Regions from separate parts of the Paenibacillus sp. Soil724D2 genome, predicted to be linked through region 2. Evidence: riboswitches for the same ligand, from Rfam matches in the RefSeq annotation. Region 2 holds a riboswitch; each other region holds the start of a gene.

Region 1 (10,590 bases), on a different contig from region 2:
GCCAATGCCTCCATCGATGCCGACGCCAGGCTCGGCACGGAAGCTTACGCGCACGATGATCTCCGCACCGTGCGTCGCATCGGGATCATCGCCGCCGTCCTTGATGACGGCGGCTTCGCCCCACAGCTGCGTGAACGCGCAGCTGTGCAGAGCAAACTCAACCGTTTCCCCGATGGGGATACGGATATGCACGTGCGTTTGCGGCGCTTGCTCGATAAGCGCCACTAGTGCTGCTTTGGCTCCTGCGGTTGCACAGGAGCCGGTGGTGTAGCCGTGGCGCAGCGGCTTGCCCGGTACTTCCTCCATAGGCGCTACTCCTTACGCGCCGCCATGATGGACAGCGCGTTGACGGCTGCGACGGCAACGGGACTGCCGCCTTTGCGGCCAATGTTCGTGATGAACGGAATGTCCAGTTTGGCCAGTTCATCCTTCGATTCCGCTGCGGAAACAAATCCAACAGGCACACCGACGATGAGCCCCGGCTTCGCGATTCCTTCTTTGACGAGTCGAATCAGCTCCAGCAGGGCTGTCGGTGCGTTCCCAATGGCATAAATAGCTCCATCTGCTTCCTTAATTGCTTTGCGAATCGAAATAATCGCACGTGTCGTGTTCAGACGCTTGGCTTCCTCCATGACATCCTTATCCGAGATATACACTCTGACATCGCCGCCGAATTGCTCAATACGCGGTTTACTAATGCCGACTTGCACCATCTGAACGTCAGCCACAACGATTTTACCAGCTCGAATAGCTGCAATACCTGCTTCGATTGCTCTCGGATGAAAAACAAGACTGCGTCCTAATTCAAAATCCGCTGAAGCATGAATCACACGCTGTACAACGGGATATTGCTCCGGGGTAAACGGATGCTCGCCCAATTCCTCTGTAATCATCTCAAAGCTTTTCTCTTCAATTTCTTGCGGTTGTACGGTTAATGGTTTGAATTCCGTATGAAAATCCATCATATTTAGCCCTCCTTATGAATGCTATCGTTTATAAATTGAATAACGCCTTGAAAGTCTGAATAAAGAGTTCCATATTCAAGTTCCGGTCTACCTATGACAATACTCGGAATCCCCATTTCGAGTGCTGCTTCGAGCTTCTCATCCACAGCTCCGACTTTCCCGCTTTCTTTCGTTATCATCAAGGTAACTTTGTAATGGTCATAAAGAGCTTTATTTAACTCTTTGGAAAAAGGGCCCTGCATGGCCACAATATTTTTCTGCTCAATACCCAGTTCTTCGCATTTCTCCATATTATCTTGGCGTGGAAGCATCCGCGCAATGAGCCTCGTATCGGGAAGCCCAATTAGGCGATCAGCAAAAATCTTCAATGTTTTGCTGCCGGTTGTCAGCATAATGCTGCCACGCTTCTCAGCCGCTAGCTCTGCAGCCTGTTTATAATCATCAACCGTCGTAACAAGTGCACTTTGCTCGATGGACAAGCTTTGACGTTCGAAACGAACATAAGGTACTGCCGCCAGCTTAGCCGCCGCCATTGCATTCTTCGACGCTTCCTCCGCAAAAGGGTGGGTTGCATCAACAACCACGCGTAAACCTTTATCTTGAACTAGCTGGTTCATGTCTTCCGCGGTTAGGCGACCAGTAAGTACCGGAAGCCCTTCCGCCTCCATGCTCTTTGCTGCGCTCTCGGTCACAACTGTTGTGAGCACAGCGTATCCTGCTGCTCGAATTCCTAACGCCAGCTCCCTAGCGTCACTCGTACCTGCAAGAACGAGAATCATCGTTTGTCACCTCTTGAATGAGCATGGTCATGATCATGCTCGTGATTCTCGTGATTCTCGTGATGCTCGTGATCGTGGTCGTGGTCGTGGTCGTGTTTATGCTCATGGTCATGATGATCGTGGTCGTGAGTGTGATCGTGATGGTGATGATCGTCATGATCATGATGGTGATGATGATCAATATGCTTCATTGCCTCTAGTCGATATTGGCACATGTCGCAGTTCATCTTCACTTCATCCTGAAGCGCCTCCTGCGCGCGTCCAATCAGAATCTCTTGCAGCAGCGGATGGAAGCCAAAATAAGGTGCCATCTGGAATTGTTTATCTGGATATGTTTCGCGATACCCTTGAACCAATTGTTCCATGCGCCCAATCAAAACGCCTGTGAACAGGAAATATGGCAAAATGATTACCTTCTTCGCTCCGAGCAGTAAACATCGCTCAATCCCAGCATCCATCAGAGGTGCTGTAACTCCGATAAAGGCTGTTTCCACCCATTTCACCTGAAGCTTCTCCCAGAATAAACGAGAGATTTTAAACAGATCGCTATTCGCATCTGCATCACTGCTTCCACGTCCAACAATAAGTAAAGCTGTTTCACCTAAGTCCTCTTTCAATTGAACTCCGAGATCTTCTACCCTAGAGGATAAAATATCCAGAATTTGTTCGTGTACCCCAATAGGTCTACCGTATGTAAATTTCACAAAAGGATATTTTAATTTCGCATCATCGATAGAAGACGGAATATGAATTTTCGCATGTCCAGCCGCAAATAAGATAATCGGAATGACCACAATATGAGTAGCCCCTAGCTCTACACAGCGATCAATTCCTTGCATAATCGTTGGTTGAACAAATTCCAAGAAACATGTCTCCACAATTTGCTCTTGCATCTTACTCGCAATTTCTGAAACAAAGAGGCGAACTTCCTCATTCCCGCCTTCTTCCCGACTCCCATGACCCACAAATAAAACAGCATTCATCTTTTATTCCTCCTAATTCTAATCGCCGCAAATGGCATTCTCGATGACGAAACCTACCATTTCTTGATGGCGGTAACCTTCAATTTCTTTAACACGCTTGAAATATTTATGAAACCGTTCGTTCGGGTGTCCTTCTTTTTGGTAACGTTCCACGATTCTGCCAACTAATCCAACAAGCTCCTCAGGATCAATTCCTTCTGCAACAGGCTGAGCCGCATGTGCATTTCGACCTACTGTTTTTCCGCCAAGAAATAGATCAAATTTCTCTTTGCGGTAAACAATGCCGATATCTTGCTGAACCGCCCCATAACAAGCCATACCACATCCATTGAACCCAATTTTCAGCTCTTTTGGCACCTCTAGATTACCAATTCGATTATGAATGGCTTCCGCATAAGGAATAGATTCACCTTTTTCCAAATTACAAAAGTCGCATGCTTTAATTTGGGCAACATCACCAATCGGAGATAACAATAATCCAAGCACACTTAGTTCGGAGGTAATCTGCTTAGGGTTATTGGTTTGCACACGAACAATCAATTGATGATGCGGTGAGTACTCAATATCTCCACGATCTCCAACAATCTCGCCTAAAGCACACAGTTGGGCTGCTGTTAACTTTTTATTCGCAATACCTGGGCTTACGGCAAACTCAAAGATCGATTGGGTCGCAGTCAGCTTATTGTCAAATTCAAAAGGCACCACTTCAGTCCCTTTGGATACTAGCTGCAAGGCTTCCATTGCAAGTTGTAAGGAGTTGCTAGGTGACAAATTCGGCGATGATTTCAGCAGGGACGGTTCTTTACTTTCAGTAACCTCATCATCCATGAGTTCATCATCTTCATCGAAGTCCTCCATGGATTCATCCCAATCCTGCTCATCCAATTGTTCCAAAGCCCACGGCTCCGCCTCGGATTTCAACCTTTGATGTGGTTTAAGCGGCTGTGTTTCAGCCCCTAATGTGTATTTCCGCTGATAACCGCGTGGTGTAATCATGAGACCTTCATACAGTTTAGTTGCAGAATTACCAATAATAATGGTTGTTAACATACCAATATCGTGATTCAGCATATCGGCAAGCGTCGTCACAACAACATGCTCGCGATCTCGATAAGCACTTTTGACAATCCCAACAGGTGTTAAAGGAGAACGATGCTTTAGGAGTATGCGCTGAGTCTCAACGATTTGTCTAGTCCGTCTACCGCTTCGCGGATTATAGAGGGCAATAACGAAATCCGCCATCCCCGCTGCCTCGACCCGCTTCGCGATCAGCTCCCAGGGCGTAAGATGATCACTTAAGCTTATAGTGCATGAATCATGCATAATTGGAGCACCTAGCAGAGATCCAGCCGAATGAACAGCTGAAATGCCAGGAATCACTTCCACTTGGACGCCATCCTCACGGGTCCAGCCTTGTTCCATCAATACCTCATAGACAAGACCGGCCATCCCATACACGCCGGCGTCTCCACTGGAAATAACGGCAACTTTCTTACCCTGCTTGGCTTGCCGCACAGCCTCTTGCGCACGACTCACTTCTTCTGTCATACCTGTTCGAACTACTTGCTGTTCAGTTAACAGACCTGCGATAAGATCCACATAGGTGTTATATCCGATGATAACTTCACTTTCCTGAATCGCTTCCCGTGCACGCTTCGTAATATGTTCAAAACTCCCCGGCCCAAAGCCGATAATGAGCAGTTTTCCTGACAATTTGTATCACCCTTTCCCATAATTACACAAACAAAAAAAGCATCCCTAACATAAGTCATGTTAGAAATGCTTGGTAAATTACTACAGTTAATAAAACCAGAAGTAACCGCTCTCTAACACTCCCTAATTCCTCGTAGGGTTATTGTGTTGTTGAATTAGGCAGGTCTCCTGACTTAATCATCCCCTTGCACCTTCCCAGGTTGTTACCCAGTGGCATGTTGCAAGGAGTTACCGTAATAACGGCGATTTTTACAGTGGCGGGTCCGTGCCGGTATTTCACCGGTCTTCCCTTTTAACCATAAATCCGAAAGGATATATGGCACCTAATTCCATTGATATGCAATTACGATCATCCTACCATCTATCGATAGGGTTGTCACGTATTTATTCATAGATGGCCCGGTAGAGTCCTTCCATCAAACTCTGGTAACTGCTTGGATCATAGGTCATTTCGGCAAAAGAAACTTGAATGACCTTGTTGATCGTTTTAACGATAAAAAAACTATCCTCTCCACGCTCCGGGTCAATATAGGTATAACACTCTAAGTGACTGCTTCCGGTTTTTTGACGTAAAAATTCCGTTGCTTCCGCACTCAAATTCGCATATTTAGGCATTGTTAGATTCCTTTCCATTTAAACGACGTGATGCTATCTATTATAGCGTATTTTAACCCTTTGATTCCTATCAAACGAGAAAGTATTTCTTTAATTTTCAGAATTTTCGTACTATAATGAATCTATCAAGATATCGCTTTCATTATATGAAGGAGGAATTGATATGAGCAGTCATGAAACGAATGGATTGGTGTTTGTATTTACTGGCACAAGCGGTTCCGGTCGTAAAACAATTGCCCATCACATTGCCAAAGAACTTGGTTTCTCATCTGTCGTCTCCTACACAACTCGAACACCTAGACCCAAAGAAGTCAACGGGAAAGATTATAATTTCATCTCACGCAAAGTTTTCATCGATTGTGACATTGCAGGTGAATTTTTTCAAACTGCTGAAATTGATGGGAATTTCTATGGGATTAAGAAAGCGGACATCGATGAAGCGCTTCGCAAAGACGGACTTATCTATGTCATTGTGAATCGTTATGCAGCTAACCGTTTCAAGTATACATTTGGAGAAAGAGCAATCCGCTTGTTCATCTATGTCAACAAACAAACGATCATGGAACGCATGCTTGCTCGAAACACGCCAACGGACGTCATAGACCACTACATGAACCACTACATAGAGGAAGTCTCCTACCGCAAAGATTGTGAGCATGTTTTTGAGAATATGAATTTACAAGAAACGATCGACAAAGTAAAGGCAACCATGCTCGCTCACATGCCAACTACAACTAGTTAAATGTGCTAATAACGCCAAGAGACCCGGTGATCGACATCACCGAGTCTCTTTTTTACGATCCTACATTCATTTTAATGGGGCTTTTTTCCTCTTCAAGGCCACAAATCCACCTAACAGTGAAACCGGTACGATGACGACAAAACCAATCAACTCATACCATAATGGAATGCTATGATTCGTTAACATAGAATCAAATCCGATTGCAGCGCCGATGACGCCAATAATGGCTGCATTGAAGTATTCGGCACGCTTCGCAACCTTAGCGGCGATGTATCCGCCAAGAAACGACCAGAACAAACCAACTACCAAAAGCAAGAGTAATAGGCCTACATTCGAATATATAACACTTACATCTTGCTCATCCACCGGGCGATTAGCAAAATATATACCGCCAATTAACGTAGTCGATATCAAAGTCCCTAAGTTATCGACCGCTATACCAAGCAGCACACCCAGAAAATGGAATTTTCGTTCACTTTTTTGTTCAACCATAGATTCTTCTTCTCTCCTGATCACTTCGACCTACCAGCCTTATCCATAATAACATGTGGGAGTCTTACTATCCAGTTCTTACCTAACAGACCTTGTAGACTGGGCTATCTCTTCAGCAATTTTCTTCACATAGTTATTGCGCATTTTAAGAAATTGAGTCATATACTTTGCTAGAAACAAGTGATCAACAATCTTCCCCAATCCTCCAAAAGGCGATGTGTAATCGAACGTGTCTACCATCAATGTACCTTGATCTACAGTAACAAATTCATGTGTATGATGAAATCGCTTGAATGCCCCTTTTACCATTTCATCTACAAAATAATTCGGCTTCTCCATCTCAGTAATCTGGGCAGTCAACTGCTGCTTAATACCTAAATGATAAGCTTCCCAAGTCACTGTTTCTCCATGCTCAATCAATCCCTGAGTCCTGCCTGCTATTGCTCGTTCCTTCGTATGGGAGGTCGATTTCGCATGGATATCTATACTCCTTGCCAAATCAAAACAAACCTCGATAGGTGCATGAATAAGTAACTCCTGTCGTATAGTTGGCATTGATTCCTCTACTCCCACCAAGCTTCTATCGGGTAATCCGCGGCGTTCACGGTAACAGTTTGACCTATTTTTGGTGTGACAATTGACACTTTGTTAACATGCGCTGCCCTTGTGGCACGTTCTACCGGATCTGTCCAATCATGCAAGGCCAGCGTGAATGCCCCCCAATGTATCGGTATCATCAGCTTCCCTTTCACATCCATATGGGCTTGAACCGTTTCTTCTGGCATCATATGAATATCAGACCAGCGATCATCGTATTGACCGCACTCCATCAAAGTAAGATCGAACGGACCATATTTAAGTCCAATTTCTTTGAAATGAGAGGAATACCCACTATCACCGCTGAAGAAAATGCTGGACTGCTTTCCTTTGATCACCCACGAGCACCATAGGGTAGCACCGCGATCCGTCATGCTTCTCCCCGAAAAGTGTATAGCTGGCGTACAGGCTAACGTTAAACCTTCAAACGTTAACTCATCCCACCAATCATACTCTTCGATCTTCTCTGGCTGGACACCCCATCTGATCAGATGACCACTAACCCCAAGCGGGACTAAAAACTTGTTCACTTTATGCTTAATTTTCATGATCGTTCCATAATCCAAATGATCATAATGGTCATGTGACAAAATGACGGCATCAATCACAGGCAGCTGCTCAATTTCAAAAGGCAATCCACCGCTATATCTTCCCTTCCCTAACCATGGAAACGGAGAAGGAGCTTTCCCGAACATGGGATCTAATAAGAGGGCTTTCCCATCGATCGTTAGTAAGGAAGCCGAATGACCAAACCAGGTCACTTTTGTTTCCAGATCCTTGGTCAAATCGGGGGCTCCCATAACTAATTGCGTATTGGGACGTCGATTAGGACTGCTTTTAGCAAAATCGAGCAAGATCCCCACTGTATTCTTGAAGCCCATATTCATCATGGTAGGAACTGGATTTTCGAATTTCCCATTCAAATATTGAGAGGATCGAGAGAAAGCCAGAGTCTTCTCCTTCGATGGTTTCCGTCCAAAAACAGGGTAAACATTCATAAATAGAACAATAACGCACACAATTCCCACTACGATACTCGTCAATATAAATAACAACTTCTATGCCGCCTCCAAGCTTAAACTTATTGGAATAGTCTTTTAATTTCTAATGAAAATAATCGACTAGATGTATTAACGTAAATCCGCATCGTGAGGTTCCAAGAATTGATTAACAACCTCCAATCGGATTTTTTTCAAGAGTAGGGACAATAGCACAATCATTCGATTCGCCCAAACTTTCCTCAAAAATAGTCATAAGCTATCTTGAAACACAAACCAATATCAGTTGGAGGTTGATTCGGATGAGTTGTGGAACTGGCGTAGGTTATACTTCTCCAGCAGCAATCTTGGTACTGTTTATTTTGCTGGTTATCATCACTAGCGCATTTGTTTGGTAATTAGAAATCAATATAGAAGGGCTACCTATACTCATAGGTAGTCTTTTTAACATTCCCTTCTTCATTTTAAGTCTAAAATAAACTAAAAAGAACGCTCTGGATAAGAGCGCCCGCTTTTTGATATATAGGATTACAGCCATCAATTCAAAATATTAGACTCGATCGTAACCAATTCATACAAATCATTCACATCACACCCTAGGGTGTCAGTGATAGATATAGCAGACTTAAGCGGCATGATTCTTTTGTTTTCAACAAAGTCGGTAATCCGCTCTGGCTTGTAGAACAATGTTCGAGCCAGTTCACCGATAGTCATGTTGGACTCAAGTAATCGCTCACTAAGTAGGCAGCGACCGAGCTCATATTTCATTCTGATGCCCTCCGAAACATTACAAAGATTCTAACCCTCTCAAGAAACCTTATGCTCGATACGAAGCTTATCGGCAACCATCGCGATGAATTCACTATTCGTCGGCTTTGATTTCGAGATATTAATCGTATAGCCAAAAATAAAGCTAATGCTGTCAATGTTGCCGCGCGTCCAAGCGACTTCAATCGCGTGTCGGATAGCCCGTTCAACGCGGCTAGGCGTAGTCTTGTACTTCTCAGCAATAGCTGGGTACAAAGTTTTGGTGATCGCGCCAAGGATTTCGATATTGTTATAAACCATAGTAATCGCTTCGCGAAGATATTGATATCCTTTAATATGCGCAGGAACGCCGATTTCATGTATGATGCTAGTGATATTAGCATCTAAGTTTTTACCTTTAGGCATATGTACAATATTTGCACGCGACGTTGAAGTTGTTGCAGATGCTTGATTGTTGCCAACAAGCTGGCGAATACGATTCGTTAACGTTTCCATATCAAAAGGCTTAAGAATGTAGTAAGAGGCTCCAAGTTGCACAGCTTTTTGAGTGATATTTTCTTGCCCAAAAGCGGTTAGCATGATGATTTTCGGTTGTGTGGGAAGATTCATCTCACGCATTTTTTCAAGTACACCCAGGCCATCCAAGTGAGGCATAATAATATCTAAAATGAGTACATCCGGCAATTCACGTTGTTGTTCAAGAAAACGAAGAACTTCGTTACCGTTGTACGCCACTCCTACAATTTCCATATCCTCTTGCTCACCAATGAACTCTGATAATAAATGGGTAAACTCACGATTATCATCTGCCAGTAACACCTGAATTTTTTGCAACTTAAAATCCTCCTTTAGCTACTCATACAAGTTGGTAATTCTCTCTTAAGTAAAGGTATTCGACACCCCAACTTAAATTCCTTCTGTCGAATATTATTTTTCTTTTCTTTTATTTCACTTTCTTATATAATAATATATTTATCTTCTATTTCCAACATTTTTCGACAAATTCACATAAAGCCGCGTTTTCCTTGTAGAATGAGGTTAAAATAAAATAAAGAATCAAAGGCTTTTAGCTCGCCTTTGATTCTTTGTACGAAGCTCCTGATGAAGGTCTAAGGATTATACCCGAGTCCTGAAGCATCCATTCTATGAAACAACCGTAGCCACTTGTAGGATCATTCACGAATACGTGTGTGACGGCTCCAATTAACTTGCCATTCTGGATAATTGGGCTGCCGCTCATCCCTTGAACAATACCGCCTGTTTTATCTAACAACCGTGGATCAGTGATTTTAATCACCATACCTTTTGTTCCTGGAATTTCTTGTTTGGATACATGGACAACTTGAATGTCAAATTTCTCAACCTTCTGTCCTTCCACGACCGTATAAATTTGAGCAGGCCCTTCTTTCACTTCTTCAGCAAAAGCAACAGGTATGGCTTCTTTATCCAAGCTGTGGTCAGGAGCAGCATACATTTTTCCAAAAATACCGAATGCCGTGTTCCTTTCGATATTACCAATAACTTTACTATCTTTGTACAAGGTAGCATGTTTCTCACCGGGATCTCCATTGTGACTTTTAGAAATAGAGGTTACATTTGAGTACACAATATCGCCGTCACCAACGATGATTGGCGTTTGGGTATCCATATCCGTGATAACATGTCCCAGTGCCCCGTACACGCCTTGATCTGGTGCGTAGAAGGTTAGAGTACCAACACCCGCAGCTGAATCTCGAATGTACAGGCCCAAGCGATACGACTTATCTACGACGTCATAGACAGGCTGCAGCTTCACAATAATCTCTTCATTGTTACGAAGGATTTTTAGCTCCAACGGTGTTTTGCTTTCTCCGGATTTGGCTACAAGATCAGCAACCTTACTAACATCCTTGGAATCTTTGCCATTGATTTTAGTAATTAAATCACCTACTTGAATTT
Region 2 (10,590 bases):
TCGCCAACACAATTAAGCCCAAAATGATGCTAAGCATGCATATCAATTGGTCAGGTAAATCTGATCGTAGAGGACCACTTGTAATTTATCAAAATCAATCAGACAGCATTTTGCTTGCTCAACTTTTGCAAGAATCTCTGAATCGTCTTTATGGCACGGAAGAACTGCCTGTTCTCGGTAAAAAGTATTATGTGCTCAAGCACACGAAAAGCCCTGCTGTTATCGTCGAACTAGGATTTATTTCCAACAAATCAGACCGCAAGCTGTTGAATGATTCTCATCATCAAGCCAAGTTAGCAAAAGCCATTTCTCAAGCGGTAGATCAATACTTTGCTATGATTCATCCTAATTAGCATTTAGCTTCATAGTTTGCGAAATCGGAACAAAGGTAGCTTCCTTTTGAATGATCGGAATGGCCTCTTTGATCACTTGGGCTGTTTTTTTCCCTGGTGGACCCACATGTCCGATCGCGATGACCATATCCCGTTGATGGATTAATTTTTTAAACTTCACCATTTGCTTGCTGATGTGACTGTACGTGTAAAGATCATCGAAGAAGAGTTGATTCTCTGAAAATGGAACTCCATTTTGCCCCGCTAGCTTGCCGATTAGGCTTTTTGGAGAAGTACGGCTATCTAATAAAATGAGATTTTTCTCTTTGCAGAGTTCAACGAGAATTTTCATTACTCTCTCATCCGCAGTAGCCTTGGATCCCATATGATTATTAATTCCTATTACATAGGGAATATCTTCGATTGCCGCTACGATCCGTTTGTGAATCTCATCATTCGATAAGTCCGTAGTAATGGCTCCTGGACCCAACCAGCTCTTCTTGCCCCGCACAGGCTCCATAGGTAGGTGTAGAATGACTTCATGCCCCCTATCGTGTGCTAATTGAGCATCTTGTTTGGAGGAGGGCAGGAAAGGCATGACAGCGACAGTGAAAGGGATAGGTAGATCCAACATCTCTTTAGTGCCGTCCATATTATTGCCAAAGTCATCAATGACAATGGCCACCTTCTTCGACTTGATCTCGGCTGCTTGCTGTGAAGGCATTCCCACATCTGAAGCACCCGTATGCCAAGGTAAAAGAAGCAAAAAGATCCCTACGATTACTGTAAGGGTAATGTGACGAGCAGTCCTATACTTGCTTAGCAAATTCATATCATTCTCCTTGTTTGCATGTAATCGTTAGAAAAACTTACTTCAAATGAACAAGCTTTCCAGTTTTACTCATTATGCTTCTCTTGCGCTACAAATATGCGTACAAGGAATTAAATGGCATTAGGGGAGCTGGTTCAGAAGTAAGTGCTGGTGGGAGTGGGATTGCAAGGGCGGGTGCGGCTGTGGGCGGGGATTTAGAGTGTGGGGCGGGCGGGAGTGCAAGGGCGGCTGTGGGCGTGGATTTAGAGTGTGGGACGGGTGGGAGTGCAAGGGCGGGTCCCGGGCGCGGCTACAGGCGTGGAATTAGAGTGTGGGACGGGTAGGAGTACAAGGGCAGGTTCCGGGTCGGATGGGAGAGCTGATGCAGGTGGTTGCGAAACGAGGGAATAAGTGAGAGAGAACAATGCCGATAAAAAAGTTCTCAAAGGGAACTACGATTCGTTATTTGAGCCAAAAACGTTCAAATACATGAGTATGAGGAACTACAGTTCGCTATTTCGTTGTTTTCCTTAGAAAACCTCTCTTTTTTTAGAAATAAAGCATCCATGTTCCGCTAATTCAAATTTCTAGTGCATTTTCCCAAAATAGAGCACTGTAGTTCCCTTTAAAAAAGGATTTATGGTTATATACCTGCTTATCCGTCCATAACTGGGGATCTGTAACAATTCCTTACAATCACGAGCTCATTGTCTCCGAGACACAAAGAAAGCCGTTAAAAGCACCTCATCCTAGGCACATTTAACGGCTATCTTTTTTAAATATATGCTATTAGTGCTTACGTCCTGGGATAACACCAGTTTTTTCATAAGAATCTACGATGATATCAATTTCTTTCTTTAATTCATCGAGCAGTTCAGCTTCAGGAACCTTGCGAATCATTTCTCCATAACGGAACAGCATTCCCTCGCCACGAGCTCCTGCAATCCCAATATCAGCTTCACGCGCTTCTCCTGGACCATTTACTGCACAGCCAAGTACAGATACCTTAATTGGCACTTTGATCTTTGCAATATAATCCTCAACCTCGTTAGCGATCGAGAACAAATCGATATCCAAGCGGCCACAGGTAGGACAGGAAACAAGAGTTGCAGCGTTAGTAATCAATCCGAACGTTTTGAGCAGCTCACGAGCTACTTTAATCTCTTCAACAGGATCCGCGCTAAGTGAAATACGGAGTGTGTTACCGAGTCCCATATTGAGCAGCGTTCCGATACCTGCCGCACTCTTTACAGCACCTGTAAAGAGCGTTCCAGCCTCAGTAATCCCAAGGTGAAGTGGGTAGTTGAATGCTTTAGCCGCTTGAGAATAAGCTGCAATCGCCATAGGAACATCGGAAGCTTTGAGTGAAACGATAATATCATGGAAATCAAGCTCTTCCAGAATGTTAATGTGGAATAAGGCACTTTCTACCATAGCCTCAGGCGTTGGGTATCCATACTTTTCGAGAAGATGATTCTCAAGTGAGCCGGCATTGACCCCAATACGAATTGGAATGCCACGTTCCTTACAAGCTTTAACAACCGCTTCTACCTTCTCGCGGCGGCCGATATTACCTGGATTGATACGCACTTTATCGATGCCATTCTCAATAGCAGCAAGCGCTAAGCGATGGTCAAAATGAATATCTGCCACAAGTGGAATATGAATTTGCTTCTTGATTTCTTTGATGGCCTCTGCAGCTTCCTTGTTGTTCACGGTGACACGAACGATTTGGCAGCCTGCTTCTTCCAAACGAAGGATTTCTGCTACTGTCGCCTTCACATCCGCTGTCTTCGTTGTACACATACTTTGCATGATGACTTCATTACTGCCACCGATCGTCAAATCGCCTACACGAACGGCCCGCGTATCTTTTCTATGGAACATTATGGTTTCTCTCCCCATGACACCAAACATCCTCCGCTCCAATCCCATTAACAGGGGATCGGATTGGAGGCTGTGTGTAATTTGTGAAATTATGGGTTACGCGCTTTCTTCTTTCTTCTTACCAGTCGCCTGCGCGCCATCTTTGGTCGTCAAAACAGGAGTGATCTTGTTTTGAACCGTTTCCTTAGATACCACACATGTTGTAACGTCTGTTCTCGAAGGGACTTCGAACATCACATCAAGCATTATGCTTTCAATGATGGCTCTCAGACCGCGCGCGCCAGTATTACGTTTGATTGCTTCTTTAGCAATGGCATCAAGCGCCTCTGCATCAAATTCGAGTGAGACGTTATCCATCTCGAGCATCTTCTGGTATTGTTTCACGAGTGCATTCTTAGGCTCCGAAAGAATACGCACAAGAGCTGGTTCATCCAGCGGCTCTAGTGTAGAGATGACCGGTAAACGACCAACGAATTCCGGGATTAAACCGAATCGCAAGAGATCTTCCGGAAGCACCATGGATAAGTACTCGCCTGGTTTCAAATCAACTTTAGCTCCATCTGTGCTAAAGCCAATTACTTTTTTACCGATTCTGCGTTTGATAATTTGCTCAAGGCCATCAAAAGCTCCGCCGCAAATAAACAGAATGTTGGTTGTATCAATTTGAATGAATTCTTGATGCGGATGCTTACGTCCACCTTGTGGAGGAACAGAGGCAACCGTACCTTCAAGAATTTTGAGCAAAGCTTGTTGAACACCTTCTCCGGAAACGTCTCTTGTAATGGATGGGTTCTCGGATTTACGTGCCACTTTATCGATCTCATCAATATAGATAATGCCGCGTTCGGCTTTTTCTACATCATAATCTGCAGCTTGAATCAGTTTGAGCAAAATATTCTCAACGTCTTCGCCCACATAACCAGCTTCTGTTAATGAAGTGGCGTCCGCGATTGCAAAAGGAACATTCAGAATTTTGGCAAGTGTTTGCGCTAGCAACGTTTTACCACTTCCTGTAGGTCCTAGAAGCACGATGTTACTTTTTTGAAGCTCAACATCTTCCAATTTGTTTTGCGAATTAATACGCTTATAGTGGTTATAAACCGCTACAGCCAGCGATTTTTTCGCTTGATCCTGCCCGATCACGTACTGATCCAAAATATTGCGAATTTCTTTTGGTTTCGGAACATCTTTCAGATCAAGCTCTTCTTCATGCCCTAATTCTTCTTCCACAATCTCCGTGCAAAGCTCTATACATTCATCACAAATGTAAACTCCCGGACCTGCAACAAGTTTGCGAACTTGGTCTTGGGATTTTCCACAAAAGGAACATTTGAGTTGGCCTTTTTCATCGTTAAATTTAAACATGGGATCACTCCTTTATTTCAAGTCGTTTCGAGTGATAACCTCGTCGATTAACCCGTATGCCTTCGCTTCATCAGCGCTCATAAAGTTATCCCGGTCGGTGTCTCTTTCGATCTTTTCAAGCGGCTGTCCCGTACGGTCCACATAGATCTGGTTGAGTTTTTGTTTCGTTTTGATAATCCAATCCGCGTGGATTTTGATATCGGTTGCTTGACCTCTTACACCGCCGAGCGGTTGGTGTATCATTACTTCTGCATTCGGCAGCGCGTATCGCTTACCTTTGGCACCTGCTGTTAATAACAGAGAGCCCATACTTGCAGCCATACCTACACAAATCGTAGATACATCTGGTTTAATAAACTGCATGGTATCGAAGATACCCATTCCAGCTGTTACAGATCCACCTGGTGAATTGATATATAAGTGGATATCCTTATCGGGATCCTGTGCTGATAAAAAGAGCAGCTGGGCAATGACCAAATTAGCCACATCGTCATCAATAGCGCTCCCAATGAAGATAATGCGGTCCTTTAATAAACGCGAGTAGATATCGTAAGAACGTTCCCCACGAGCCTCTTGTTCAACAACCATAGGAATAAGACTCATTGTACCAACTCCTTTTGCGGCAATAGCCAAGTTCTCTCAATTGAGATTCAGATACAGTTTAACACGTTTGAACAGCAAAGTCATTTTTTCAGAGAACTGCTATGTATGAGGGTATTTCTTATAGTCTTGGGCAGTTTGGAGGCTAAAATAGGGTAAAAGAAAGGCACGTTGCTTACGTACGTGCCTTTACTAACCTTATTTATACTGCTGCGGAAACATGCTTGCTATTTTCAAGCAAGAAGTCAACCGTTTTTCTCATCACAAGATCGTTGCTCAGACCTTCTAAGCTGCCGTTAGAAGCAAACAGTTCACGAAGTTCTGCCGTTGTTTTTTGGTAGGATTGTGCATATTTCTCAAGTTCCGTGTCAACTTCTTCATCGGAAACTGTGATTTTTTCTGCAGCTGCGATGGCTTCAAGAACAAGGTTGTTACGAACACGCTTGTCAGCATCTTCTCTCATTTGTTCTTTCAGCACGCTCTCGTTTTGACCGGAGAACTGGAAGTAGATCTCAAGCGTCATGCCTTGGGAGCGAAGACGTCTTTCGAATTCCTTCACCATAACGTCTAGCTCTGCTTCTACCATAGAAGCTGGAATTTCAACTTCAGCATTAGCTGCAGCTTTTTCAACAACAGCTGTTTCCAGAGCAGCCTCTGAATCTTTTTCTTTGCGCTCTTGAAGACGTTTTTTCAGTTCTTCTTTGTACTCTACAAGTGTATCGTACTCGCTCACATCTTTAGCAAACTCATCATCAAGCTCTGGCAAGTTTTTGCGTTTAATGTCGTGAATTTTCACTTTAAACACAGCTGCTTTGCCTTTCAAATCTTCGGAATGGTAGTTTTCAGGGAAGCTAACGTTAACTTCTTTCTCTTCGCCTTTACCAAGACCTACGAGTTGCTCTTCGAAACCTGGAATGAAAGAGTTGGAACCAAGCTCAAGGGAGTATTTCTCCGCTTTACCGCCTTCGAACGCTTCTCCATCAACAAATCCTTCGAAATCGAGGACAACGACGTCACCATTTGCTGCTTGTCCTTCTTCAAGAACAACCAATTCAGCATGACGTTGTTGCAAACGTGTAAGCTCTTCAGTCAATTCTTCATCCGTAACTTCTGCGCTTACCGCTTCAACTTCGATACCTTTGTATTCGCCAAGAGTTACTTCAGGCTTAACAGTTACTTTAGCTTTGAACTTCAGTACTTGTCCTTTGCCGAATTGCTCAACGTCTACTTCAGGACGATCAACAGGCTCGATTTTAACTTCTTCAATCGCTTCCACATAAACTTCTGGCAAAATGATATCTAAAGCATCTTGATACAAGCTTTCTACACCAAATTTAGCTTCAAAGATAGAACGAGGTACTTTCCCTTTACGGAATCCTGGAACATTCACTTTCGCGGATACCTTTTTAAATGCTTTATCCAAAGCATCTGCTACGCGCTCTGCGCCAACTTCCACTTCAAGAACGCCTACGTTCTTCTCTATTTTTTCCCAACTTGCTTTCATTTTATGCTTTCCCCTCCAAAAATGTACGATGACATATTTTCACGTTACGCTCTTTACAACCATTCTATTATACCATATAAGATTTTCATTTCAAGGCAGCCTTTCTTGCCTTATGATGGGTCCGGATTAAACTGCTTCACAAACGCTTGCAGCACAAGGTTAGCTCGTTTCCACTGAAGCTTCATGGAATCAACAATCCCGTAATTATCTAGTAATTCTTCACGATTCACCGAGCCAAACAATTTCTCTTGAAGAATCGCATGAAGTGCAGATGCCCACACATCAACAGCACCTTCTTCCGCTTTCTGCAGATCGGTATAGATCGATGTCCCATACGCATAGGCTAGAAATTCCTGCCAGGTCTGCTTGGCAAAATAGACAAAATCAGGTTGGCTTATTTCACTAATGTCCCCGACTCTGCGAATCATATCACGAATGCGTGATGGAAAATCCTCCGGGCACAGCGGTGTCTCTTCGATCTCGACAAGGATCTTTTCCCCATTCTTAGGAAACTCAATAAATCCTCGCTCACCCATCTGTTTAAGCGCCTGCAAAGCTTTAAACTGAATGTGAGGGTGCCGCGGCTTCTCACATAGCCACTCCTTTACACGGTCGCTCACGTCAGATTGATCAATGAACGCTAATTGTTCAAGGGCATTGACTTGCTGCTCCAACGTACCTTCTCTTAGCATATTCAGAAGTTTAAGCGCAAAGGCGCCATCATCGGCTGTCTTATCTTGTATGTACTGCCGTAATAGATCCGTTTCTTCTTCTGGATCATCTTCCAATGGAGACGTCATAGGGAACATGGTTTCTGGATACATGGTATACAGCCAATTCCTCAAAGCTTCCCATTGTTCAGTTTTGTGTTGGTCTACTGTCGGAAATTGCAGTAGAAAGGTAAGCAATTGGAGCGCATCACTATACTGCTCTGTTTTTAGGAACCGAGTAAGCTCCTCTTCGTAAAATTGCTCTGTTTTCGGAAAAAGAATTAAGTTATTGATGGATGGGTCCGTTATGATGATCACCTCAGAAATCTTCTCGCTGGTGACAGTTTACTTGATTGTCCAAGTGATTGCAAAATAAATATATAAAATAGGGTTGACTTCACTTTAAACTATATGATAATATAACTCTTGCTTCGCTAAACGGATCAAATCCGCAAGGTAAGAAGAGGTTTATGTCTCAGTAGCTCAGCTGGATAGAGCACACGCCTTCTAAGCGTGCGGTCGGGGGTTCGAATCCCTCCTGGGACGTTCATGCACGGCAAAGGATCGCGAGAAATCGCGATCTTTTTTTGTTTATCTACATTTGCTAAAAAATAAAATTTCACTATGCTACGAATCTTTCATATTGTGTTATACTCTTTTCAATTACATATTTTTTCGAATAAATGAGGTGCCTTTGCGTAGCAAGCAAGGGGTAACAGGGAATCGGGTGCAAATCCCGAGCGGTCCCGCCACTGTATTCGGGGAGTTTCTTTCTATCATGTCACTTGATGAAAATTCAGGGAAGGCTGAAAGAATACGATGATCCGAGAGCCAGGAGACCTACCTTCATTTATGCACCCAGAAACCTTCGCGGAAAGGAGCGGTGTACGTCAAGTCTTTCGACATCTAGCTTATATTTGTCGTTTATTCGTACGTACCCACGGCCAATCCATCAGGATTGGTCTTTTTTGTTCGTTACACAAACTTTAATTAGGAGGAATTAAAAAACATGCAAACTAAGGCACAAAAGAACAAGGTCACTAGCTTCTTACTAGTGGTTATAGGGTTAGCCCTCTATCTATTCATTAATGAACCGCAAACCGTTTACGGCATGCACATTATGGAAGGATTTCTCCCTGTAGGTTGGGCTATATTTTGGTGGGCAGCCTTCCTTCCGTTCTTCTTTCTAGGTGTCCGAGCACTTATCAAAATTACGAAAGAACATCCAGAGCTCAAAATTATGCTTGGCCTTGCTGGCGCATTCACCTTCGTACTGTCGGCATTGAAGATCCCTTCTGTAACCGGAAGCAGTTCTCACCCAACAGGTACAGGTTTAGGAGCCGTAATGTTCGGACCGCTCCCTATGAGCGTCCTAGGATCGATTGTTTTGTTATTTCAAGCGGTTTTACTTGCTCATGGAGGACTTACGACACTCGGGGCAAATGCTTTCTCCATGGCCCTCTCCGGTCCAGTAGTTGGTTACTTCATATATAAGTCCATGATGAAAACAACAGGCAAACAAAAATGGTCGATATTTTTGGCAGCTGCTCTTGCCGACTTATCCACATACATTGTTACTTCTGTCCAATTAGCTCTTGCATTCCCAGCTGAACAAGGTGGATTTATAGCATCCTTTTTGAAATTCGGCGGTATTTTTGCCATTACACAAATTCCTCTTGCTATTAGTGAAGGTATTTTAACCGTATTAATATGGAATTGGTTACAATCTTACAGCCCAAAAGAGCTATCCATTCTACAACATAAAATGAAAGGAGCTTCTGAGCTATGAAAACTCGTACTGTGAATACCTTGATGTTAATTGCCGTTGTATTATTGGCAGTCTTACCCCTTATTTTCGCAAAAGGCGAATTTGGTGGATCTGATGATGCCGCTGAACAATTAATCCAAAGTATTGAGCCTTCCTATACGCCATGGTTCTCTTCATTATTTGAGCTCCCAGCTGAGACGGAAAGTATGCTGTTCGCCTTACAAGCTGCCATCGGGGCTGGCTTCATCGGGTATGCCTTTGGCTATTTCAAAGGGAAAACGTCTAAGTCCAAAAACCAATGATGAAATTAATCGACTCGCTCTCCTATAAAAATGCCTTACGCCCCCTATCACCGATGTGGAAGTGCGGTTTTGCAGTTACCATGCTGTTGTTTTCTTATCTAACGCATCCAGCGGTCCAGGTAATTATAGCGATTTGGATGGCCGTATGGACGGTAGTCTATGCTCGTATTCCAATCAAATATTATGTAACTATCATCGGTGCTGCATGCCTATTTTTTGTAGGTAGTGTACCCGCAATAGTGGTAGAGGTCCGTCCTTTGCAAGAAGCCTTGCCTGATATCCATGAGGTGGCGGCCTTTACATTCATGGACTGGAAGTTGTCCGTTTCTTCAACAGCTCTTTTGCTAATTGGCAAATTATTCGTTCGTATCATAGCAAGTCTAAGTTGCGTGTCCTTTATTATGTTCAGCACTCCTTTTTCCGAAATGCTGCAAGTTTTACAAAAAGTTCGTGTTCCCAAGCTAGTTCTGGAAATTATGCTTATTATGTATCGGTTTCTGTTCATCCTATTTGAAATTGCCAATAACATGTATGTGGCTCAGCAATCTAGAGGCGGTCAGACTGGTTTCCAAAATAGACTAAAGGATACAGCCATTATTATTGTTCAAATGTTTATTAAAACGATGCAGCGGTATAAATCATTGTCAAATGGCCTTGTCTCCCGAGGTTTTACGGATGACATTCACATGGCCCCCTACCGAGCTAACCCTGTACCTTTTCGATATAAATTGGAAAGTTATGTAGGACTCACGCTCTTACTGCTGCTCGAAATTTGGCTGCGTTGGAATTGGAGGAGTATCCGATGAGCACGATTCTAGAAACCTTAGAAGTTAGTTTTAGCTATCCCGCTTCTCAGAACATGGCTTTAAACAAATTAAAGCTCCGCATCCCCGAGGGAAAAAAAACAGCTATTTGCGGTCATAACGGTTCTGGCAAATCAACATTATTTCTTCAAGCTATTGGCATTCATTCACCTTCATCAGGCCAAGTTGTATGGAAGAACGAAGCTTTAACTTATACCCGCAAAGAACTCAAGCAATTACGTCAAGACGTTGGACTTGTCTTTCAAGATCCGGAACAGCAGCTCATTCTGAATACTCCTTATGAGGATGTCACCTACGGTCTGCGGAATGCTGCCATTCCTGAGCCTGAGATTAACCGCCGAGCAGAAGCTATATTAAGAACGATGGGGCTCGAGCACTTAGCAAACACACCTATTCACCACTTGAGCCTCGGCCAAAAGAAACGTGTAGCCTTAGCCGGTGTGCTTGTGCTTGAACCTAAGCTGCTACTTCTGGATGAACCAACGGC
Region 3 (10,590 bases), on a different contig from region 2:
GGAGCAAGCAGTTTTCACTATTTTGTCTGGTTAGGGATGGTACAGGGGATTTCAGCTGGCTTATTCTGGGTTGCTTTTAATGTTGTTTATTTTGAAGTGACGGACCCTGATAATCGAGATCGGTTCAATGGTTGGGTAGGGCTATTGGGTTCTGGCGCAGGAATAATCGCACCATGGATCTCAGGTTTACTAATTGTGAGTCTGGGAGATGGTGCTGGGTATCGGTTAATTTTTTCCATCTCGTTAGGTATCTATTTGTTAGGCGTGATTATCAGTTTCTTTTTGAAAAAACGGAAAGTGCAAGGTACCTACGAATGGTTGTTTCCCTTCCGTTGTCTAAGGCAAGCTGAGACACCTTGGAAGCGCGTGTGCTTAGCTTTGGTATTTCAAGGAGTTCGAGAGGGTGTCTTTGGTTTCATGATCGGACTTCTCGTCTACATATCCACATCAAGTGAAGCGAGCTTAGGGAGTTTTGTGCTAATTACTTCTGCGGTATCATTAGTGAGTTTCTGGGCGGCGGGACGATTTATTAAGCCACGTTTTCGAAAGATCAGTATGTTGATTGGCGCTGCTATGATTGTAGCCGTTATTATTCCTTTTTTTTGGAAAATGGGGTATGGCACTTTACTTATTTTCGGCATAGGAGCTTCGCTCTTTTTTCCGATGTACTCGGTGCCTATGGTGTCGGCTGTATTCGATCTAATTGGTTCAAATGAAGTGAGCGCTAAGCAGCGGGAGGAATATGTTGTTCTTCGTGAGCTTTCACTTAATGTGGGGCGTGTGTGCGGTGTGCTCCTATTCATTTGTGTCATTTCGTGGAGCACGGCCCCGCTTGTAATAAACGTACTGTTGCTAATCATTGGCAGTTCATCGCTGTTCAGCTGGTACTTCATGAAGAAGCAGTTAACTGTAATTAGAACTTGACATCTTTCACGCTTCTCTATAAAAATGTGGGTATAGATTGTTTTATTGGGAAGAGGTGGGGGTAACCCTTGACACATAAAAAAATGGTGAATAGTATCACAGACCTGATAGGTGATACACCGGCCGTGCGGATTAACCGGTTGGTAGGTCCGAATGATGCGGAGCTCTACGTGAAGCTTGAATATTTCAATCCAAGCGGCAGTGTAAAAGACCGAGCTGCGTTCAATTTAATCGAGCAGGCGGAGAAAGATGGGCTGCTTCGTTCTGGCGCTACGATTATCGAGCCGACGAGCGGTAATACTGGCATTGGACTTGCCATGAATGCGGCAGCCAGAGGCTACAAGGCCATTCTGATCATGCCGGACAACATGACCAAAGAACGCACTAATCTGCTCAAGGCTTATGGCGCAGAGGTTGTACTTACTCCCGCCGCGCTGCGGATGCCGGGAGCGATTGAGAAAGCGAAGGAGCTGCGCGATCAGATACCTGGCAGTTATATCCCACAACAGTTCGAGAATCCGGCGAATCCAAGCATTCATCGGACGACAACGGCTCCCGAAATTCTGGAGCAAATGGAAGGGCGTCTGGATGCATTCGTAGCAACATCAGGCACGGGCGGAACGATTACTGGAACAGGCGAGGTGCTTCGGGAAAAGCTGCCGGATATCCAGATCTACGTGGTAGAGCCGAAGGGTTCACCGGTTCTTTCTGGGGGAAACCCTGGTCCGCATAAACTTGTTGGAACAAGTCCAGGGTTCGTACCCGCTATTCTGAATACCAGCATATACGATCAGATCGTGCAGGTGACTGACGATGATGCAATCCGAACCATGAAAGATCTGGCCAGCAAGGAAGGCATTCTAGTAGGACCCTCTGCCGGAGCCTCGGTGTGGACAGGTATGCAGATAGCCCGTAAGCTAGGAGCGGGCAAGAGAGTGCTCTGCATTGCTCCGGATACGGGCGAAAGATATTTGAGTATGGACATTTTTGATTAAATTCATGAAAAAGTTAACCAATATGAGCGGCCCACCGGATCCAAATGATTCGGATGGGCCGTTCTTCATTATTTCTTATTAAAAATTAATGAAAGAATGTTGAATAAAAATACATAATTGAGTATAATTATGAGTATAAGATGGTTTGGGATGAAAGGTGGAAATACAGTGAAATTAGCCTATATTAATGCGCTTCCTGAAGAAGGTCAATTCCAGGAATTTATACAGACATATACAGAAGAATGCATAACATTTGGAGCTCAAGCAATTGTGAATTGGAACGATTTCCAATCGGAGCATGTTATTTCGGTTTATGATGAGAATAAACTTGTCGGAATCGGTTGTATGACGGAAGAATGTCATGTCCATGTGCGTCCTGCGTATGAGCATCGTGAAATTGAAACCATGATGAACAAATTGCTGCAAGCCGAATCGAAGTTTAGTTTGGTTCACGGCCAATCCTGATGATACAGGTAAGATGAGGCTATTCGGAGATCCGGGTGGCCTTTTTCCTATTAGGTGGGTGGAAATTTCGGTTATACAAAAATATTCCGCTCTAAAACAAGCTCAGTAATTGAATTAGGACAGCAATTCATTGTAAGATTAAAGGATGAACGAATCAGATTTCAGAAAGGTAGGTTTAACCATGGATGCTTTGAAGCTTAAAATTCTCGAACTACTGAAGGAAGATGCCCGCAGGAGTGCGGACTTGATCGCCACTATGCTAGGAACGGCGGAGGCCGAAGTGGCGCGAGCGATAAGCGAGATGGAAGCGGATAAGGTCATCGTCAAATATGCGACAGTAGTGAACTGGAGTAAAGTGGATGACGAAAAGGTTACCGCCCTAATTGAAGTGCAAATTACGCCGGAACGCGGGCACGGGTTTGATGCTATCGCGGAACGGATCTATTTATATCCAGAAGTCAAATCGGTTTATCTTATGTCTGGCGCTTATGATTTACTTGTAGAAATAGAGGGCAGTTCCCTCAAACAAGTCGCTTCTTTCGTGTCCAACAAGCTTTCGCCGATTGATCGTGTACTTTCAACAAAGACGAATTTTATATTAAAAAAATACAAACAAGACGGCATTATATTCGAAGATCAGGAAAATGATCACCGAATGCTCGTTTCGCCGTAAAGAAGAGGGAACGCCATGATCAAGGATGAGATAACGATACAGCAGAATAAGGTAAAATCGATGCAGGACTACCTCGCTCCTGCCGTACGTGAAATGAAGCCTTCAGGTATTCGGAAGTTTTTTGATTTGGTGAGTAACAGCAAGGAAGATATTATTTCGCTTGGTGTAGGGGAACCGGATTTCTCGACGCCTTGGCATGTCCGCGAAGCAGCTGTGCATTCCTTGGAACGCGGTAGAACGAAATACACGCCAAACTCAGGTATACCTGAGCTTCGTGAAGCGATTGCCGATTATCTTCATACGTCCTTTAAAGTGAAATATGAGCCATCGAATGAAGTCCTTGTTACGGTTGGCGGCAGTGAAGCGATTGACTTAGCTCTCCGAGCTTTGATAACGCCGGGCGACGAGATTCTTATACCTGAGCCTTGTTATATTTCGTATTCCCCAATTACGAGCATAAGCGGCGGCGTAGCTGTTGGGATCGAGACCTTCGCAAAGGACCAGTTCAAGCTGACTGAGAAAGCACTTCGCGACGCGATTACGCCACGCTCCAAAATATTAATTCTCTGCTATCCTAGTAATCCAACAGGCGGAATTATGACCTATGAGGATTGGCTTCCGATTGCCAAAGTCATTGAAGAGAACGATCTTATTGTCATTTCCGATGAAATATATGCCGAGCTGACTTATGGTCAGAAGCACGTGAGCTTCGCGGCTATTCCTGGCATGAAAGACCGGACAATTTTGGTTAGCGGGTTCTCCAAAGCTTTTGCCATGACAGGCTGGCGTATGGGATATGCCTGCGGTCACCAGGAGCTGATTTCGGCGATGACCAAAATTCATCAATATACGGTGATGTGCGCACCAGTTATGGGTCAAGTTGCTGCTCACGAGGCGTTGACGAATGGCATGGAAGAGAAAGATCGGATGATCGAGTCCTATAATCAACGCAGACGTTTGATCGTTAAAGGGTTCCGAGATATTGGTCTCGAATGCCATGAGCCGCAAGGCGCTTTCTATGCTTTTCCAAGTATTGTTGCTACAGGATTAACGTCAGAAGAGTTTGCGCAGCGGCTATTATTTGAGTCAAAGGTTGCTGCTGTGCCTGGAGATGTGTTTGGTTTAGGCGGAGAAGGCTTCTTACGTTGTTCCTATGCCTATAGTGTTTCTCAACTAAATGAAGCATTAGAGAGAATTGGGAATTTTATGAGAAAATTGTAATGAATAACGTAAATAAATATGTTCATTATTGATGAAAACTGGTATTCTTGTAGTAAGGAGGGATGAGCATGGCTTTTATGGAATATCAACTATCAACCTATCAAAAACATTTTCAAATTCGAGAACAGGATTTCGGACAAAGTTGGTTAACCAAGCGTGCGAAGAAGCAAAACTCCCTTACCTTATTAGAAGAAGAGATTCATTCTCTGCGACGCAAGTTAGAACAGATGGTTTTTGATGGGAAAGAAATGACATCTGATTCCGTTGTTGAATTGAGCACAATCCTAGACCAAAAAATAAATGAATATATGCATAATGGGAAAAAAAGTCGGTGAAAACCGACTTTTCTCGCGACTATCGATAGATTCAGATAACAAACGGAGGTACGCTCACAACATGAAAGTGAAATGGCTGTTGGTTATGATGGTGGGGCTTATGGTAATGCTTACGGGTTGCGGCGGGCCGAAGCCGGATGTATCTATATTTATTATGGGTTCTAATGGTTTTCCAAGTGAAGCGGGGGACAAGCTGGAGAGTGCTTTGAAATCGAAGGTGGGCGAGGTTCCTACAGTCAAAGTCAATACATCGCCTATATTCTCGTTGGAAAAAATGATTGTGGAACTGGCTGCAGGAGGCAACGGCATCTTCATTCTTGCTGAAGATCAATTCAAATCTTTAAGTAATCAAGCAGGTTTTGTTTCTTTGGATGATACGATCAAACCGGAAGATTATCCAGATGGCGTTATTCAAATAGCTGAAGAGGGCAAGCCAGCTGAAAAGCATCTATATGGTATTCCGCTTGCAGGAAACAAATGGATGAAAGAGCAAGGTTTTGAAGGGAAAGGCTTGGTGGCTTTCATTCCTCAAAATGCTCCGAAGCTGAATGAGTCGAAGCAAGTGCTCAAAGTAATTGCACAAAAGTAACAAGAAGTCTATAATCGACAAATAGATTGATAGTAAAATATGCAGCCATAGGTGCTGGTAAGCTCGTTATGAAGAGGTTGCCACTTAAAAGGGAAGCCGGTTGAAGTCCGGCGCGGTCCCGCCACTGTAATCCAGGCATAGGTTGCCAGGAGAGTCAGGATACCTGCCCATGGTGCCGTTTACGACATCCTTCGAGGAAAAGGATCGCGTTAAATCAGGAAGCAATCGCAGGGTTGCTGATCACCGCGATTTATCGTCCCCTTTGTTCCTTCGAGAACAAAGGGGCTTTTTTGTTAGGGTCAATCGACATAAATTGTTTAGAGAGAGGGTTTACAAGATGAAAAGGAATTCAGTAAAAAAAGCATTTATTCTTACAGTAGCTTTAGTAACAGCAATCAGTCTCGCAGCTTGCGGTAAAAAGGAAACGGAGATCTCTAATCCGTCTAAGCTTGGCGGAGAGGGGACGAAAGCTCCTGCTGCAACGACGACACCAACAACAGCAGCCAAAAAGACGGTCTATCCATTGAAAATAAAGGATGCTACGGGCAAGGAGTTTATATTTGATAAAGCGCCTGAGCGTATTGCATCCGTGTCCCCAGCGGAAACTGAAGCTCTTTTTGCAATTGGGCTAGAGGCTAATATTGTTGGTGTATCTGATTATGATGATTATCCAGAAGCGGCTAAAACAAAACCGAAATTAGGCAGCATAACGAAACCTAACCAAGAAGCGGTGATCGCAGCTAACGCGAATGTTGTATTCACGGGGGTTTCGATGAAACCTGATACGGTAGAAAAGCTGCGTGCTTTAAATATCAACGTGTTTAAAGTGGAGCCCAAAACGGTAGATGATGCCATTGCTGACATACAAACCTTCGGATTGATTACCGATCATCAGGAACAAGCGGAAAAAATTGTCGATAAAATGAAAGCGGACCGTCAAAAGGTTGTTAATGCGGTGAAAGACGTGAAACAAGAGAACAAGAAAAAGGTATACATTGAATTTGCCCCGGGATGGACGGTGGGCAGTGGCGAGTTTATGGATGAATTGATCAAGATTTCTGGCGGTGTTAACGTTGCGGGAGACAAAAGTGGCTGGTATGAAATCAGTGAAGAGAAAATCATTCAACAAAACCCTGGTGTGATTCTGTTCGCCAATGGAGTAGTCGATAGTAAGAGCAAGAAATCACTAGATGAAATTATCCGCACACGAAGCGGTTGGGATGCTATTGATGCCGTGAAGAATAAGCAGGTAGTTGGCCTCGACCAAAACATGCTAAGCCGTCCGGGTCCAAGACTGACCGATGGATTGCTTGAAATGGCGAAAGGCATTTATCCTGAACTGGTGAAATAAAATGAAAAGAAAATTAATGCTATGGGGAGGAGTAGGGGTTATACTCCTTCTTCTTTCTATTGTGGCGAGCTTGTCGCTGGGTACCGCTAATCTACCTGTACTGCAAATCGCCAGTATTCTCGCCAAGCATATCCCTTGGCTGGGAGATCACATCCATGCCAACTGGCCGCAATCGTCGGAACAAATCATCAATAAAGTACGATTTCCCCGTGTTTTACTAGGGATTCTAGTAGGGGCATCCCTCTCAATCGCAGGAGCAGCCTTTCAAGGTGTGCTGCGCAATCCGCTTGCGGATCCTTATGCACTCGGTGTATCCTCGGGGGCTTCTGTAGGAGCTGCGTTTTTAATCTATTTTGGACTGCAAGTGGCGTGGTTTGGGCAATGGTCGATCCCTATTGTTGCCTTCGTAACGGGACTTATTTCTTTATTTCTGGTTCTTAAGCTTGCTCAGATCGAAGGGAAGCTGAAGATGGAGACGCTTATTTTATCTGGCGTGGTCATGCAGGCTTTTCTAGGGGCAATCGTATCCTTCATGGTGTCTATTTCCAATCAAGTCATTAATGAAATTATTTTCTGGCTAATGGGCAGCTTGGCCATGCGAGGCTGGTCATATACATATATCATTGCACCCTATTTAATTATCGGTTTTGTCGTGCTGCTTAGCTATGCAAGGTCGTTAAATTTACTAGCTCTGGGTGAACGTCAGGCGTCACATCTCGGTGTTAATGTAGAGCGTACGAAGCTAATTGTACTTATTGTGGCGACATTCCTTACTGCCGCTGCGGTATCCGTTGCAGGTGTAATCGGCTTTGTCGGGCTCATCGTGCCGCATTTAGTCCGACTAATAGTAGGTCCGGATTATCGGTTGATTATTCCATTGTCCGCAATTGGTGGCGGCATTTATGTCCTCTGGGCAGATACACTTGCCCGTACCCTGCTGAGTCCAACCGAAATTCCGCTTGGAGTCATCACGGCATTTCTGGGTGCGCCATTTTTTGCTTATTTGCTCCACAAGGATAAGAAAACGTTAAGAGGTTGATCAAGATGATTAAAGTGGAGCACCTTTCCCAAAGCTTTCGGGAACAACAAGTGCTGGAGAACATCAGCTTTGAGATCAAGCAGGGTGAATTTTTTGGCATTATTGGGCCAAACGGCAGCGGTAAGTCGACGCTACTCCGTCTAATATCAGGGATTGATCCTGTTAAAAACGGAAGTGTTGACCTCGATGGCCGATTAGTATCTTCTTACTCACGGAAAGAGCTGGCTAGATGGCTTGCTGTCCTCCAGCAGGATGCGCTGCCTCCAGTAGGCTTTACGGTCCGTGAAGTGGTGGAAATGGGCAGATATCCTTTTCAGAATTGGCTTGGCGAGGAGTCGGCTGATGCGGAAGGTTTAATTGATGGAATTGTCCGGAAGCTGCACTTAGAACCGCTGATTGATCGAACAATCGAGCGCCTCAGCGGCGGTGAACGGCAGCGTGTCGCGCTTGCTAAAGTGATGGCGCAGCAGCCACGGCTGCTTATGCTGGATGAACCAACAACGTTCCTGGATATCGGATATCAAGTACAGATGATGGACTACATTAAGGAATGGCAGAGAGAATCCGAGTTGACGGTTGTGGCTGTCCTGCATGACTTGAATTTGGCTGCGCAGTACTGCACGCGATTAATGGTTGTACATAATGGCGAGCTTGCAGCGATAGGAACACCTGATGAAATCATTACCAGCAGATTAATCAGCGAAGTGTATGGAACTGAACCGATTGTCCTGCAGCACCCCGTTAACGATGCGCCGCAAATTTTATTACAGCCAGGAAAATAGTTGAGCTATCGGAGGACACAGTCATGGATAAGTTGCAAGCGATTATAGATAGCATTAAGCCTGTTCATCAAGATGTGGTGAACCAAGCGGATGAGCATTTGAATCAATTGACGAAACCGCAGGGAAGTCTAGGGAAACTGGAAGATATTGCGCGTCAGGTTGCTGGAATTACGGGCGAAGTGATGCCGATTTTTAAGAAAAAAGCGGTCATCGTAATGGCCGGAGATCACGGCGTATGTGAAGAAGGGATTAGTGCATATCCGGCGGAAGTAACGCCTCAAATGGTGCTTAATTTCCTATATGGCGGGGCTGCTGTCAACGTTCTTGCCAGACATGCCGGTGCTGAAGTTGTCTGTGTCGATATGGGGGTTAATGCTGATCTGGAGCATCCTAATCTCATCTCTCGTAAAGTAAGAAAAGGGACACGTAATATGGCGCGTGAAGCGGCATTAACGTTGGATGAGACTGTGCAGGCAATACAAGCTGGTGTGGAAGTTGTAGATGAGTTGGTGGAAAAGGGCTATCGACTCTTTGCTATGGGAGAGATGGGGATTGGCAATACAACGGCCAGCGCAGCGATTCTGTGCGCTTTGACGGGCTTGGATGCCAGCGTTGCTGTTGGCCGAGGAACGGGCATTGATGATGAAAGGTGGCTCCATAAGCAATCGGTTGTGAATAAGGCGCTGGATGTGAATGAGCTTCGTGTAGGTGAGGTGAATAGATCAAGCGCTGAGTATGCGCTCGACGTGTTGATGAAGGTCGGGGGACTAGAGATCGCCGGACTTGTTGGCGTGATTCTGGGCGCAGCGAAGAATCGCTGTCCGGTGGTCGTCGACGGCTTCATCTCGTCGGCAGCTGCACTTGCGGCGAGCCGATTAGCACCGCTAAGCGCGTCCTATATGCTCGCCTCGCACTTATCGCAGGAGCAGGGACATGCGAAGCTGCTCGAAGCGGTTGGCCTCGCAGCAATGCTGCAGATGGATATGCGCCTGGGCGAAGGAACGGGCGCGGTGCTTGCCTTTAACTTGATCGATGCCGCAGGTAAGATCATGAAGGAAATGGCGACATTCGAAAGCGCAGGCGTGTCGCGGGGTTAGCCTCTTGGCGATATGCCGGTAAAAGGCAAGCTTACGCAGTAAGCATTGATAAGGAGGCGAAGGCGCCATGGCAGTTTTGGTTACGGGCGGCGCGCGCAGCGGCAAGAGTTCTTTCGCGGAGAAGCTCGCCATGCATGGCAGCGAACGAGGGGTTTATATTGCGACTTCCCACATCTATGATGAGGAAATGAAGGAGCGGGTTGAGCTGCATCAGCAGATGAGGCTTGCCTCGGGGTATCCATGGGATACCCGGGAGGAGCCTTTCCAGCTGCGGGATCTGCTGCTCCATATGCAGGAGAGCGGAGAGGATGCTGTGGTCTTGGTCGACTGTTTGACACTCTGGCTGTCCAACTGGTTGCTCCATCATGAGGGAGAAGCAGATGCTTCTGTTCGAGTTATGAAACGCATAGATGAGCTCGTAGAAGCAGTGTCCTCCTACCGTGGACACCTCATCTTGGTTACGAATGAAGTAGGCGACGGCATTGTGCCGGAATATCCGCTTGGCCGCAGTTTTCGAGACCTGGCAGGACGAATGAATCAACGCTTAGCTGAGGTATGTGAGCAGGTATTCCTTGTCACGGTTGGCATACCCATGGAGCTAAAAAGCAGAGCCTATCGACTGGAATGAATAAGTCTTAAGGTATAGAACGGTGATCAATATGTGGATATATTCTTGGCAGGAAATCGTTAGTATGACAGCTGCTGCCATTGCGTTGGACTGGCTGATTGGTGATCCGAAGTGGCCGACACACCCGGTTATTCTCATCGGGCGCTTCATTCGCTGGATAGAAAGCAAGTTACACAAAGGAAACGAGACGTCAGTTATATCGTCTGGATGGGTGCGGACGAAGGGTTTCATGCTTACTGTTTCTACTGTATTGCTTAGCTTTTGCGTGATGCTGCTGCTTATTCTTGCTGCTCGCTCGATCCATGAGTGGCTCGGATACTTGGTCTCTACGTGGTTCATTTCCACAACGATAGCTATTAAAGGATTAAAAGATGCTGCTTATCTAGTTTACCATCCGCTGCGTACAGGGAATCTCGCAGATGCTCGCAAGTACACGGGCTACATCGTAGGCCGCGATACGGATAAGCTCGGCGAGGAAGAGCTGACGCGCG

What was found. Region 2 has a riboswitch for cobalamin ahead of ASG85_RS12940 (energy-coupling factor ABC transporter permease). Riboswitches for the same ligand answer to the same signal wherever they lie in the genome.
Region 1: another riboswitch for cobalamin. It lies ahead of cobJ (precorrin-3B C(17)-methyltransferase); the one in region 2 lies ahead of ASG85_RS12940 (energy-coupling factor ABC transporter permease).
Region 3: another riboswitch for cobalamin. It lies ahead of ASG85_RS24825 (ABC transporter substrate-binding protein); the one in region 2 lies ahead of ASG85_RS12940 (energy-coupling factor ABC transporter permease).

The regions. Positions count from the first base shown of each region.
Region 1 is NZ_LMRY01000058.1:106,153-116,742, reverse strand. It holds gene ASG85_RS33030 (cobalt-precorrin-5B (C(1))-methyltransferase) at 1-306, opposite strand, end outside; gene ASG85_RS33025 (precorrin-8X methylmutase) at 312-962, opposite strand; gene cobK (precorrin-6A reductase) at 968-1,744, opposite strand; gene ASG85_RS33015 (sirohydrochlorin chelatase) at 1,741-2,727, opposite strand; gene cobJ (precorrin-3B C(17)-methyltransferase) at 2,746-4,440, opposite strand; cobalamin riboswitch at 4,581-4,782, opposite strand; gene ASG85_RS33005 (hypothetical protein) at 4,825-5,055, opposite strand; gene ASG85_RS33000 (guanylate kinase) at 5,219-5,797, shown strand; gene ASG85_RS32995 (hypothetical protein) at 5,864-6,289, opposite strand; gene ASG85_RS32990 (SRPBCC family protein) at 6,368-6,844, opposite strand; gene ASG85_RS32985 (MBL fold metallo-hydrolase) at 6,853-7,932, opposite strand; gene ASG85_RS38430 (YjcZ family sporulation protein) at 8,187-8,282, shown strand; gene ASG85_RS32980 (helix-turn-helix domain-containing protein) at 8,422-8,652, opposite strand; gene spo0A (sporulation transcription factor Spo0A) at 8,692-9,486, opposite strand; gene spoIVB (SpoIVB peptidase) at 9,719-10,590, opposite strand, start outside.
Region 2 is NZ_LMRY01000011.1:94,405-104,994, reverse strand. It holds gene ASG85_RS12980 (N-acetylmuramoyl-L-alanine amidase family protein) at 1-353, shown strand, start outside; gene ASG85_RS12975 (divergent polysaccharide deacetylase family protein) at 346-1,164, opposite strand; gene ispG (flavodoxin-dependent (E)-4-hydroxy-3-methylbut-2-enyl-diphosphate synthase) at 1,933-3,030, opposite strand; gene clpX (ATP-dependent protease ATP-binding subunit ClpX) at 3,127-4,395, opposite strand; gene clpP (ATP-dependent Clp endopeptidase proteolytic subunit ClpP) at 4,408-4,998, opposite strand; gene tig (trigger factor) at 5,198-6,499, opposite strand; gene ASG85_RS12950 (hypothetical protein) at 6,610-7,527, opposite strand; tRNA gene ASG85_RS12945 (tRNA-Arg) at 7,682-7,755, shown strand; cobalamin riboswitch at 7,879-8,072, shown strand; gene ASG85_RS12940 (energy-coupling factor ABC transporter permease) at 8,219-8,998, shown strand; gene ASG85_RS12935 (energy-coupling factor ABC transporter substrate-binding protein) at 8,995-9,279, shown strand; gene cbiQ (cobalt ECF transporter T component CbiQ) at 9,276-10,085, shown strand; gene ASG85_RS12925 (energy-coupling factor ABC transporter ATP-binding protein) at 10,082-10,590, shown strand, end outside.
Region 3 is NZ_LMRY01000034.1:136,367-146,956, reverse strand. It holds gene ASG85_RS24860 (MFS transporter) at 1-924, shown strand, start outside; gene cysK (cysteine synthase A) at 1,008-1,919, shown strand; gene ASG85_RS24850 (GNAT family N-acetyltransferase) at 2,088-2,384, shown strand; gene ASG85_RS24845 (Lrp/AsnC family transcriptional regulator) at 2,566-3,057, shown strand; gene ASG85_RS24840 (aminotransferase class I/II-fold pyridoxal phosphate-dependent enzyme) at 3,073-4,278, shown strand; gene ASG85_RS24835 (aspartyl-phosphate phosphatase Spo0E family protein) at 4,347-4,613, shown strand; gene ASG85_RS24830 (hypothetical protein) at 4,675-5,202, shown strand; cobalamin riboswitch at 5,235-5,388, shown strand; gene ASG85_RS24825 (ABC transporter substrate-binding protein) at 5,540-6,553, shown strand; gene ASG85_RS24820 (FecCD family ABC transporter permease) at 6,555-7,592, shown strand; gene ASG85_RS24815 (ABC transporter ATP-binding protein) at 7,598-8,374, shown strand; gene cobT (nicotinate-nucleotide--dimethylbenzimidazole phosphoribosyltransferase) at 8,398-9,471, shown strand; gene cobU (bifunctional adenosylcobinamide kinase/adenosylcobinamide-phosphate guanylyltransferase) at 9,539-10,099, shown strand; gene cbiB (adenosylcobinamide-phosphate synthase CbiB) at 10,131-10,590, shown strand, end outside.